DNA from 3 places in the Paenibacillus sp. G2S3 genome. Region 1 is predicted to be linked to each of the others. Evidence: riboswitches for the same ligand, from Rfam matches in the RefSeq annotation. Region 1 holds a riboswitch; each other region holds the start of a gene.
What was found. Region 1 has a riboswitch for cobalamin ahead of QNH28_RS03995 (S-layer homology domain-containing protein). Riboswitches for the same ligand answer to the same signal wherever they lie in the genome.
Positions count from the first base shown of each region.

Region 2: linked by a shared signal. The riboswitch ahead of metE (5-methyltetrahydropteroyltriglutamate--homocysteine S-methyltransferase) and the one ahead of QNH28_RS03995 (S-layer homology domain-containing protein) in region 1 are both predicted to bind cobalamin.
Region 3: linked by a shared signal. The riboswitch ahead of QNH28_RS02365 (anaerobic ribonucleoside triphosphate reductase) and the one ahead of QNH28_RS03995 (S-layer homology domain-containing protein) in region 1 are both predicted to bind cobalamin.

Region 1 is NZ_CP126095.1:905,628-909,914, reverse strand. It holds gene QNH28_RS03995 (S-layer homology domain-containing protein) at 1-1,689, opposite strand, end outside; cobalamin riboswitch at 1,954-2,154, opposite strand; gene QNH28_RS03990 (hypothetical protein) at 2,246-2,824, opposite strand; gene QNH28_RS03985 (cellulase family glycosylhydrolase) at 3,044-4,287, shown strand, end outside.
Region 2 is NZ_CP126095.1:4,884,005-4,888,291, forward strand. It holds gene metE (5-methyltetrahydropteroyltriglutamate--homocysteine S-methyltransferase) at 1-2,160, opposite strand, end outside; cobalamin riboswitch at 2,315-2,520, opposite strand; gene QNH28_RS21525 (undecaprenyl-diphosphate phosphatase) at 2,714-3,574, opposite strand; gene QNH28_RS21530 (DedA family protein) at 3,625-4,248, opposite strand; gene QNH28_RS21535 (ABC transporter permease) at 4,266-4,287, opposite strand, start outside.
Region 3 is NZ_CP126095.1:528,676-532,962, forward strand. It holds gene nrdG (anaerobic ribonucleoside-triphosphate reductase activating protein) at 1-13, opposite strand, end outside; gene QNH28_RS02365 (anaerobic ribonucleoside triphosphate reductase) at 10-1,995, opposite strand; cobalamin riboswitch at 2,229-2,463, opposite strand; gene QNH28_RS02370 (MTH1187 family thiamine-binding protein) at 2,837-3,145, shown strand; tRNA gene QNH28_RS02375 (tRNA-Thr) at 3,240-3,311, shown strand; gene QNH28_RS02380 (YjcZ family sporulation protein) at 3,518-3,649, shown strand; gene QNH28_RS02385 (NAD(P)H-dependent oxidoreductase) at 4,058-4,287, shown strand, end outside.

The DNA.
Region 1 (4,287 bases):
CGTTTTTCTCAGATCATACCCCGCGACATTAGTGATATCTTTTCCAATAGAGGTAAGTCCTAAAATCAATCTGGAATACTCTGTACTTACAGTAGTATCGAGTTTTCCATCCTTTATTAAGGCTGCTACTTTCGTAGCTATATTGTTGTAATAGAGATCATAATAACCATTAGGCACATCGTAGTTTGCACGTGCTAAAGAAAGAATGGACCACTCTCCGAAATAGGTCGGATTCGTTACGGTTTTAACAAGATAGGCAAGGCTCTTATCCAAATGTAGCTTGGCTACATCTGAAGTCGGCACTTCCGGCTGCTCTAATTGAACATCATTCATGTCATAGAGACGGTTGCTATTATTGATCAGACGATCATAGGATACGAGTGCATATGTACCTTGATCCGTAGCCATAGCGTCTACTTTTCCGGTGAGAATATGCTTGAATCCACCATCCGGCCCAGAGAAGCTAAGTAAAGCATCTATAAGTGAATTTCCTTCTTTAATAAACCTAGGGTCACTGTGCGGGTCTACACCTACGCCAGTTAAGGCAACAACAACCTGTGCGATGCTCTCACTGCTTGTGCTTCCCCAGCTTGTAAATCCACCTTGAGCATTTTGTACACTCGATAACCATGTAATCGCCCGATCCACGGCAGCTTTTACATTAGAATCCTTTGCGTAATAAGGCGCAAGTGCTTGCATCGCCATCCCGGTCATATCGACGTCGGCTTTGGTTACACCTAAAGCCCAGCCCCCGGCATCTGCTGCACCTTTTTTAACTTCTCTATCTAAGATGTACTGAACCAGGTTTTCTCTTGTGCTTTGATATATTACTCCCTTCTCATCAGGATCAGGGAATAATACTGGAATGTCATAGTTATGACTATCTAGTGCAATCAGAGCAAATATGGGACCGTTGTTCCCTTGCTTCTGAATATATTGATAATCAGCGAGTGCATTTCTTAGATCATGACCTGCAACATTCGTGATATCTTTTCCGATAGAGGTCAGTCCTAGAATTGCTCTGGAATTCTCTGTGCTTTTATTAGCGTCGAGTTTTCCATCCTTAATTATCGTTGCTATTCGCGTTGCTACATTGTTGTAATAGAGATTGTAATAACCGTTAGGAACCTTGTAGTTCGCACGTGCTAGAGAAAGAATCGACCATTCTCCGCTACCTGTTCCAAATGACGGATTCTTTACGGTGTTAACGATGTAGGCCAAGCTTTTATCTAACTGTTCTTTAGCAGTGATTTTATAAGTAACCTGATAGGTTACATTATCTGCTTTGTTTCCTGCGCCATCTATAGCTGTTACTGCGATTACGTTACTACCTGGGTTTAGAGATGCTTTGTACTCACCATTAGTAGCTGTCAGAACGACTTGGTTCAGCTTTACTACTGGTATAATGTCTTTATAAACATTGTCTGTAACCACTACTTTGAAGCTTACATCTTTACTGGATACTTCCTGTTTATCTTGTATACCTTCTATTGAAATAGTAGGCTTCTCTGTATCTGGCTCTTGTACTAGCGCATTAATCTGCTCTAGTAGAGCTTGATCAACCTCTGTTCTTACAACTGCACTATCAGCAATTGCTTCATTCGCATGAGCCGGGATTATACTTGTAGAGAACGTCGTGATAAATACTGCTACAATAAGTAACCAAGCTAAAAACTTATTTTTCTTCATGTTTCCATAACCCTTCCCTTCTCTTCCTATGTTAAAAAACAGAATAAACTTTCCAAGCATAACGCCCTCGGCGTCCTTATAAGGACGGTATGCGTTTAGCGAGAAATATAAGACATAGAGTATAGATGCTAAACTTATACTTTCTTATATTTTTAACACTACAAAAAAACCACTCAACATAACGTCAAGAGGTTTAAGATAGTGAACCGCAACAATAGCAGGCATATACTATATCAAACACCTCTCTATCGCTCGTAGAGTTTAATGGTGTATCAGAAACAGGCAGATATTCTGGCTCAAGTATCATCACCCTTGCTACCTTCCCAGTTTCCCAGTGGTACCTTGCAAGGATTCCTCTTTCACAGCGGCGGGACCGCGCGGGATTCACACCCGCTTTCCATTTAACCAATCTATGATTGTATCTCCGAAACATTCATAATTGGCACCTATTGCTAATATTAATTTTTTCATGCTTCATCATATCTAATATAGTTGCTTTTGTCATGCAATATTTGTTTTTTGTATAACGAGTAGCTAGCGATAATCCTATTGAATATCAAATCATTTTAACCACAATATACTCTTTTTCCCTCAGCTCAAAGCCCTCCTCCAGTGACAAAGAGGCCAAATCAAGGATTCGATCATACTTTTTATTACGTGGGAGCCCTTCTTCCTCAGCCCAGCATGTATAAAGCTCAAACTCGGCACCAGATACCCCATAATCTGTCATAAGCTTAAATAACTCCTTACAACACTTGAGTGAGGCGTTATACGATCCCGGTAGAGTATCTTTTAGCTTAGGCGATACAGAGAAGCCACCCCAATTCGGTGAAATCCGGTACACATACGGACTCCGAAAATGCTTGCGAATCTCATCGTTCCAATACCCAAGTTCCTCTATAAAAACTCCCGCTGCATCTTCTTCCGAGTCATATACAAGACAGTCCTCATCTCTTAAATGAGATAGATCTGCGATGTCATCCAAAGGAATTATGCCTTGCAGGCGCAGAGCCTCTCTTTGTTTCTTATACTCCGGGGAATTTTTCACTTCATTATATGTCTTTGCTGACAGCACACTGCCTCTTTCTCCTAACGGAAGCTCTGTAGCCGAGCCTATGTAATGAAATCTGCTCACTGGATTGCCCTCCATAACTTTGGAATCACTTCAAATCACTAATTCATATATGAATTTACCACAAATTAGTAAGGTACTCACAGCAAATGTTCTATGTTAGGGTATTTGGTAAGCGTTTACAACAAAATATTGGAGGTGTACGTGTTCATCTAAGCACCAAAGTACTAAGGAAGGTCAGGTTTAAGCATCCTCAAAAATGATCTTACAAAGGAGAATTCAATGACTACTCGAATCCAGAAATCCTTCTTATCATTGACCCTTGTCACCGCTCTTCTGCTCTCTTTGTTCTCATCCATTGCCGCCGCTGCTACTAAGGACGAGCAACAAGCTAAGGCAGCACCAAAGAGTAAGATCCAATCCTATGTAGACGATATGCAGCCCGGATGGAACCTTGGCAATACTCTAGATGCTACAGGTGAGGATGAAACCTCCTGGGGCAATCCGCGTGTGACCCAAGAACTGATTAAGAAAATCGCCGCACAAGGCTACAAAAGTATCCGTATTCCTATCACTTGGGATTCACACATAGGCGAAGCACCGAACTACACTATTGAAAAAGCTTACCTCGACCGTGTCGAAGAAGTTGTAGGCTGGGCGCTGGACGCCAAGTTATATGTAATGATTAACGTCCATCACGACTCCTGGTTATGGGTAAGTCATATAGAAGAGAAGCATGATGAGACACTGGCGCGTTATAATGCAGCATGGACTCAAATTGCGGACCGCTTCAAGGATAAATCCGATAAGCTGATGTTCGAAAGCATCAATGAACCCCGCTTCACAGATGGCGGAAGCACCGATGAAGCGAAGATGGAGCAAATGCTTACAGAGCTCAACACTTCCTTCCATCAGATCGTTCGGAACTCCGGTGGAAAGAATGATGTCCGTCCGCTAGTTCTACCTTCATTAGAGACTTCTCCTACGCAACCTAGAATGGATCAGCTTTACAAGACGATTACAGCTCTTAAAGATCCGAACATAATCGCGACCGTTCACTACTATGGCTTCTGGCCGTTCAGTGTGAATATCGCTGGTTACACCACGTTTGAAAAAGATACAAAAAACGATATCATCCAAACTTTTGATAACGTTTACAACACATTTGTAGCTAAAGGTATTCCTGTCATCGTCGGTGAGTTCGGACTACTGGGCTTCGATAAAGACACAGGTGTGATTGAACAAGGCGAGAAACTGAAATTCTTCGAGTATCTTACCTATTATTTAAAAGAAAAGAAAATGACTTCCATGCTCTGGGATAACGGGCAACATTTCAACCGCAAAACGTATAAGTGGTCCGATTCCGAGCTCCACAACGTATTAATGTCTGGTCTGAAGGAACGTTCCTCCAGCACCGAGAGCGATCTGGTCTATCTAAAAAAAGGTGCAACGATCAAAGACACCAAGGTGAAGCTGAACCTAAACGGCAATAAGCTAACAACGATTAGTGTAAATGGGAAATATTT
Region 2 (4,287 bases), 2.7 Mb from region 1:
CACCCGCAGCGCACGATCAATATTAGCTGTCATTTCTTCTACAGCAGGAACCCGTGGACTATGGATGTCATATACACCAAGACCGATTCCTTTATCATACTCCTGCTCCTCAAAGCTAACGATCAGTTCCCCATGGCTACGTGAAGTCTCAATAGAGATAACATCCGCATCCATCGCTGAAATAGAGTCTATCATGTCATTAAACTCGCTATAACACATGTGGGTATGAATTTGTGTCGTAGCCTTTACATGATTCGTCGCGATACGGAACGACTTCACCGCCCAATTCAAGTATGCCTCATGATCTTCAGCCTTCAAAGGAAGTCCTTCACGGATAGCCGGTTCATCTACTTGAATCATCTCTATGCCTGCATCCTCCAACGCTTTAACTTCATGACGGAGCGCTAAGGCAATTTGATTCGCTACTGCTTCCCGACTAAGATCATCACGTACGAAAGACCAATTGAGAATCGTAACCGGACCAGTCAACATGCCTTTAACAGGAAGGGAAGTTAACGACTGAGCATAGACGCTTTCTTTTACAGTCATAGGTTCAATAAAAGCTATATCCGCATAAATAACTGGTGGCTTAACGCAGCGTGATCCGTAGGATTGAACCCAGCCATTACTAGTAAATAAGTAACCATCCAGCTTCTCCCCGAAGAACTCCACCATATCGGTTCTTTCGAACTCACCGTGCACGAGTACATCCAGACCCAGCTTTTCTTGGAAGGTGATTGCATCTGCAATCTGCTCACGAACGAACCCGTCGTAACGCTCTTGATTCCATACGCCTTTACGCCATTTCAACCTTGCCTGGCGCACTTCTACGGTCTGTGGAAAGCTTCCGATTGTTGTTGTTGGCAGAAGTGGCAGCTGCCACTTCTCCTGCTGCACCTTTAGGCGCTCAGCAAAAGGTAGGCTACGTTGGTCTGGTAAATCTGTAAGTCCGAGAACTTGCTCGGCCACATCCTTACGACCACGTTCAGGAAGTGCACGGAAGGCAGTAAGGGCTTCACGACTGGCTGTCAACGCAGCAGCAGCTTCTGCTGTACCCTCTAAGGCTGCAGCAAGCAGTCCAAGCTCTCTAAGCTTCTCATCAGCAAAAGCTAAAGCAGCCTTAACGGTGGCCTTCAGCTTCACCTCACCCTGAACAGTAACCGGAACATGCAGCAAACTGCAAGAAGGCTGTAGAATAATACGGTTATGCGGTACATGTGCACTCAGCTTCTCGATCAGCTGCAGCTTAGCGTCCAGATCCGAGCGCCAGATGTTGCGTCCGTCAATAATACCCGCTCCCAGCCATTTATCCTCAGGCCAGCCAAGACGTTCAATCGATGCCAGATTTGTTCCACCATCATGGACAAAATCAAGACCTAAACCCTGTACAGGAAGCTTAAGCAGTTCTTCCAGCGGTTCAGCAGCTTCAAAGTAAGTTTGCAGAATAATATTTAAGCCTGGCACGGAGTCAGCAATTTCAGTGTATATCGAGTTAAGTAATGATAATTCTGATTCATTTATTCCTGTAACAATCGCCGGTTCATCAATCTGTACCCAGCCTACTCCTTCTTGCTTCAATTCCTGCAACAGCTGAACGTAAACCGGAAGAAACCGAGCAGCAATCTTCGCAATATCCGCAGATGCAAAACCTTTTGACAGCTTAAGGAAGGTATAAAGGCCTAAAACCACAGGTTTACCCTCAATTCCCGCTTGGGACTTGGCAAAACGATAAGCTTCCAGTGGTTTATTCTCGGTCAGACGCGGCGTTTGTGCACCGATCTCTGGAACGATGTAATGATAGTTCGTATTGAACCATTTAGTCATCTCGCAAGCGGTAGCCTCAGCATTTCCTCTAGCCATCGCAAAATAAAGATCAAGCCCAATGTCGCCACCATCATACGCATAACGTGGAGGTACGATCCCGAACATTACAGCTGTATCTAGCACATGATCGTAGAATGTAAAATCGTTTACCGGAATTAAATCAATTCCTGCCTCCTGCTGAGTCTTCAAATGCTGAAGCTGAATTCCTGCCATTTCAGTACGGAACTCTTCCTCATTTATTTTTCCCGCCCAGAAGGCTTCCAACGTTTTCTTCCACTCGCGGTTTTTTCCGATTCTTGGGTAACCAAGATTACTTACTTTTACTTTGTTCGTCACTTTGCAGCTCCCCTTCTCCATCATCTTATTTTGGACTCGATATCACTTGCATTCCTATAAAAAAGAGCGCCCTTCCCTAAAAAAGTCAAAGGGAAAGACGCCCATAATATACCTATGGTTAACGTCTAACACCTTCCTATCCTCCGTAGGTGAAGCAGTGCTGTTGAAACAGGCAGGTCTCCTGGCTAGCGGTGTCAGCATCCTTAGCAGTCTTCCCAGCAGTAGTAAATTGCCAGTGACATATGTTGCTATGGACTCTTCCGTTACAGTGGCGGGACCGCATCGGCTTCGAACCGAATTTCCCTATTAAGCCTACCGAATTACTAATTCCCGGCAAGCACCTGTCTCCGATATTATCAAGCTAAAACGCCTTCGGCGTCCTTTTAAGGACGGTAAGCGTTTATGCGAGAATTATAAAGATAAAGTGAAACTTTTACTTTATCCTTATAATTAATAAAGTGAGTGTCTTAATCTGATGTCATCATACGTGAAAGCCCCCATCATCTGCAATAGATTACGGGGGCTTCTGTTATATCGATTCCTTATAACGGATTTAGAAAAATACGAAATATACTACAGCAGCAAGTATTATCCGGTATATAGCAAATGGTAAAAGCTTAATCCGGTTGATCAATTTCAGGAAGAAACGCATCGATAATAGCGCAAACACAAAGGCACTGATAAAGCCTGCGATGAAGAACGGCAGGGCATCGATGGTGAAGTATTCCCAGTTCTTCATCAGGGAGAGTAGACTGGCCCCTGCCATGATTGGAACAGCCATGATAAACGTGAAATCAGCAGCAGCCCGGTGACTCATACCAAGGAGGACACCACCAGAAATCGTCGACCCGGACCGTGAAAATCCCGGCCATAACGAGAAGCATTGGACAAGACCAACACCTAGCGCCTGCTTGTATGTAATCTGATCGACACTCTCTGTTTGAATCTTCTTTGGTCCGAACAGATCCGCAATAATCATTAATACAGCACCAACTACTAGACCGATTAACACGGTGGATGTAGAGAATAAATGCTCATCAATATAATCATTAAACAGAACGCCCAGCACACCTGCTGGCACTAAACCTACAAGCACCTGCGTAAGCTTAAGGTGGCCGCCTTTTTCAAGCTGTGGTTGTTCCTCGGTTACAGGGTCTAACTGCTTGCGACTGAAACGCTTTAAGCCCAACAGTTCAAAGAATCGATTTCTAAAAATAACAACAACCGCTAAGATTGACCCTAGCTGTATAACCACTTTGAACGTATTGGCCGTATATTGCCCAAATAACTCTGTCGATTTCAACCACATATCATCAACAATAATCATATGACCTGTGGAGGATACCGGAGCAAATTCGGTCAACCCTTCAACAATTCCCAAAATAATAGCTTTAATAATCGTTAATAGCTCCATTTGTTCTCCTCCTTTTTAATCATAACTTTTATCTATAAGTTCTCCTCAGCTCAACCCTCGGTGTTCATTTTCCGGCTGCGCTTGCGGAAGTACAGATACCCAAGGATAACTAATCCCACTGCCAGAAGCACGTACACTACGTTGGAGTACATATCCATATACATGGCAATGTCTTCCCAGGATTCACCCAATGCCGCGCCTATAAGCACAAGCAGCAGATTCCACCCCAGTGTACCAATCGTTGTGAAGAGCATAAACACTCCAAATTTCATACCCGACATCCCTGCCGGGATCGAAATCAGACTTCGCACCAATGGAACCATCCGACAAAATAATACGGTCCAATAGCCATATTTGTCAAACCAAGCGTCAGCCTTGTGGATGTCTTTTTTGCTAATTCGGAGTAGACCGCCCCAGCGTTCAACGATCTTTTCCAAGCGACTTACATCCAACAAACGACCGATATAATAGAGAATCACTGCACCGAGCAGTGAGCCAAGCGTAGCAGCAATGATTACACCAGGAATGGTCAAATTCGTTGTGGTTGTCATGAATCCGCCAAAAGGGAGAATCACTTCAGAAGGAATCGGTGGAAATATATTTTCAAAAGCGAGCATCAGGAAAATACCAAAGTAACCAAACTGCTCCATAAAATCTGTAATCCATGCTTGCATTTCGTAACCCCCATTATTTAGATCAAGTTCTTCTTCAAG
Region 3 (4,287 bases), 380 kb from region 1:
CACAAATATTCATAGATGCTTAACGCGATCCCGTACTTCGGCTTGTTTGGCGGCATTAAAGCGGGTCTGATAGTCGCCAGTTAAATAACCAGTAACTCTGCGCAAACGACGGATGTGCACGTCATTCTCATGTGCGTCGCAGGAAGGACAGTTTGTCCCAATTACGCCTTCGTATCCGCAGCCGGAGCAGCGGTCAATCGGATGGTTAATGCTGAAATAGCTAACCTGTTGTTCGAGCGCGTATTTAATGATTTTGATAAAAGCGGATGGATTACTACGGGCATTGCCATTTAATTCGACATAAGAAATAGCCCCGGCATTGCAGTATTCATGGAAAGGAGCTTCCAAGCTGATTTTCTGAGCAGCACCTAGATCATAGTATACAGGGATGTGGAAAGAGTTCGTATAATACTCACGGTCAGTTACACCTGGGATCGAGCCCAGCACCTTGCGATCAATCTTGGTGAATTTACCGGACAAGCCTTCTGCTGGTGTTGCGAACAAAGTGATGTTGAGATTCAGTTCCTCACTTTTCCGATCGCAATACTCCCGCATATGACGCACGATAGCCACGGCTTTGGCATGTATTTCCATATCCTCGCCATGGTGTTTGCCATACATAGCTTTCATGCATTCCGCCATACCAATAAAGCCAAGGGATAGACTACCATGCTTCAGTAGTTCACCTACAGAGTCTTCAGGAGCGAGATTCTCGCCGCCTTCCCAGACGCCTTCTCGCATCATGAAATCGGACGCTTTAGCTTTTTGTGCGGCTTGGATGTTGAAACGATGAAGAAGTCCTTCCAGCGCAATGTCCATATAATGATTTAGATCTTCATAGAAGCCAGCTTCGTCTGCGACAGTACGGCGGCCGGTTACTGTGCCATGTGCCAGACCGAGTCGAACCAGATTCAAAGTATTGAAGGAAAGGTTACCCTTCCCGGAGCAATGATTACGCCCAAAACGGTCACCGAGCACTCGTGTTCGGCAGCCCATTGTGGCAAATTCCGTATCAGGATCACTTGGATTATAATACTGCAAGTTGAGCGGAGCGTCCAGATTAGCGAAGTTCGGATATAGTCTGCGTGCAGAACATTTCGCCGCTTTTAGGAACAATTCATAGTTAGGATCGCCTTGCTGTTGGTTGATTCCTTGCTTACATTTAAAAATCTGAATCGGGAACACGGGTGTTTCTCCGCTGCCAAGTCCGTTCATCGTTGCTGTTAGCAGGGAGCTGATCACAAGCTGACCTTCTGGTGAAGTACAAGTTCCGTAGTTAATGCTGGTGAACGGAATTTGCCCACCGGATCGGCTGGACATGGTATTCAAATTATGTACCATACTTTCCGCCGCTTGTAGGGTTTCAATTTCGGTCTCTTTCAGTGCAAAACGGAACGCCTTCGGATATAACTCCGCCAGATCGGTCCGGCTCATCGTAATCTCGCCCAAAGATTCATCAGCTTGTCCTTCTTCAAAATAATCCAGACCCTTGCGGAACAGCTTAGCGAAGGATTTAGTTACATAAGGTGCTAGATCATAGTCGAGCTTATTGGCGGATACACCGCCATATTGAGCATTTTGCTGGGATTGAAAAATGATTGCTACCAGTGACATAGCCGTCATTATGGAGTTCGGAGGACGAACACTGCCGTTGCCGGTGTTGAAGCCTTCGCGGAGAAGCTTATCAAACGGGATAAAAATACAGTTCGTCGTTCCAATCGCATATTGATCCAGATCATGCACATAGACAACATTGTCATCAATGGCCTGCACTAGCTGTGGTGGCATCGTAAAGTTACGGGCATACCATTTCGAATATTCACTGCCGAACTTGCTCATTTTACCGGAGAAACTCTCTCCGTTCAAATTGGCATTCTCGCGCAGTAGGTCCAAATCCCGGCTGTCGATAATATCACGCCCTAAATCAATGAGCTCCTCTAAAAGAACTTCTCGTGCATTTGTTGTACCGTTAAATTGTCTCTCCAACAACGTCATTGTATAGCTCTCCTCTCAGTATAAAAGAAAAACATCTATCGTTCTATCATTAAGAAGTTGGACCACATAAGCGGCCGTATATTCATTGTGATCTCATAAAAAAAGCATCCCCTAGCGAGGATGGCAGAAAATGCCCGATGCGTTATGTAAATATCCACATAGATATTTGCAGTGGTCTATAAGAAGATGACCGCATGCGGACACCGTTCCTGTTCCTCGCAGGCATTCATATGTTGGTGTCGTCGAAACAGGCAGGTCTCCTGGCTTCCGTAGGACCTCTCAGCGCCTTCCCAAGGGTCTTCATAACCCTCAGTGGCTTCTGCCAGGAGATCTGTCCATCTTAAGCTTCTAAAAGCTTGTGAAGGGCATCCGGTTACAGTGGCGGGACCGCAGCGGATTTTCACCGTACTTCCCTATTAAGCTCTAACTCCTATAAAGGATCAAAGCGCCTGTCTCCACTATATTTTGTTGTCGTTAGATAAAAATAACCCAAGATGTTGTGTTTGTAAACAGTTTTTTAGAAAACCCGCGCGGGGAGTGGGTTCTTCAAAAGTACTCCACAAATGATCCACAGGCTGTCCATAAGTAATCCACAATTGATCCACAGGCACATGGAAAATGATTCATAAATTGTCCGAAAAAACGCCACAAAGAGTCCATAAATGTAGTGCGGACGACCCTAGAATTCATGTAAGAAAAAATACCTGTGGCGAAAGGCATGTTTCGGAGTACTTGGAGGAAAAGAAGGGGTATAATAACGCTGGCATCGTTTGTGGGAGATCGGTGAAGTTGTTACAATAGAAGAAGACACATACTTTTTAAATTCCGAGGAGGTATTCTCATGCCTATTGCTGAAGTAACCGTTATTCCGATTGGAACAGGCAGTACCAGCCTTAGCAGCTATGTTGCGGATATGCAGCGAGTGCTGAAGACGGTAGAAGGAATTACTTATGAACTTACATCCATGGGAACAATCATCGAAGGGTCTCTTCAGCGTATTTTTGCAGCAGTCGAAGCGCTGCATGAATCTCCTTTTGCTGCAGGTGCAGAGCGTGTCTCTACCTCACTTAAAATAGACGACCGCCGCGATAAGCCCTCCACTAGCCGTGGAAAGCTGGAGTCTGTGGAGTGTAAACTACAGGTGGAATAGTAGTTCGGGAGAGTAGGGGATAGGGAGAAATTGGCTTGCGTTTCTGACTGAAAGTTGTATAATATTTTTTGTTTGACAGAAAAATCAGCCTTAAGCTGGTGTAGCTCAGGGGTAGAGCAACGCACTCGTAATGCGTAGGCCGGGGGTTCAATTCCCTTCACCAGCATATCTAAGAATTGCGCAATGGCACGGTTTCCTGGATTTCGGGACCGTGCCATTTGTCTTGAAATCACCTATCTTCTAACATTCTTCTAACCTTTGCCTGCGGTCGGGGCTCTAAATGGATAGACATCTAATTACCAATTTACCCAAGCGATATAGTAGGGATTGCATAAGCTAAGATGAACTTAAATGCAAAGGAGGAAATTTAAAATGAGCGAAAATGTTGCTGGTTTTGGTGGTGTTGGATATGGTGGTGGTATCGGAGGAGCCTTTACATCTACCGGTGCAATCTTGGTACTGTTTATCCTCCTTGTAATTATTTCTAAGACTATCTTGCTATAAAATGTGAAGGACATTTTGGTTGGAAGCTTGAGGATGTTCTTCCACTGAGTTATATCAGCCTTATTCTGGTGTAGCCCAGGAGTTCAATTCCCTTCATCAGCATATCTAAGAATGGCATAACGGCGCGGTTTTCGGGGATCCCGGAACCGTGCCGTTTGTCTTGAAAACACCTATCTTCTAGCCTTTACTCAAGTAAAATGGAGGAATGACCCAGTCTCTCTTGTGTGATATTTGGGTGTACACCGAAGACGAGATTCGCCCCGAAGACTATACATCAATCATACGTGCAGGCAGGTTGCAGTGCTTACCTTTAGGTAAGTACGTGAACTAAAAGTGCATACTTACGCGATGGCAAGATGGGAGGTATACTCAAGTCCTAAATCTGATTCAAACATGGAGGATACACCATTGAAAACACTTATTGTCGTCACACACCCAAGCATCGAAACATCTGTTGTTAATAAACGCTGGATCGAAGAACTCCGTAAATATCCAGACAAATATACGGTGCACGAGCTGCACAAAGCCTATCCCGATGAAAAAATCAACGTGGAAAAGGAACAACAACTGATTGAAGCGCATGATAAGCTTGTCTTACAATTCCCTGTCTATTGGTTTAGTAGTCCACCTCTGCTTAA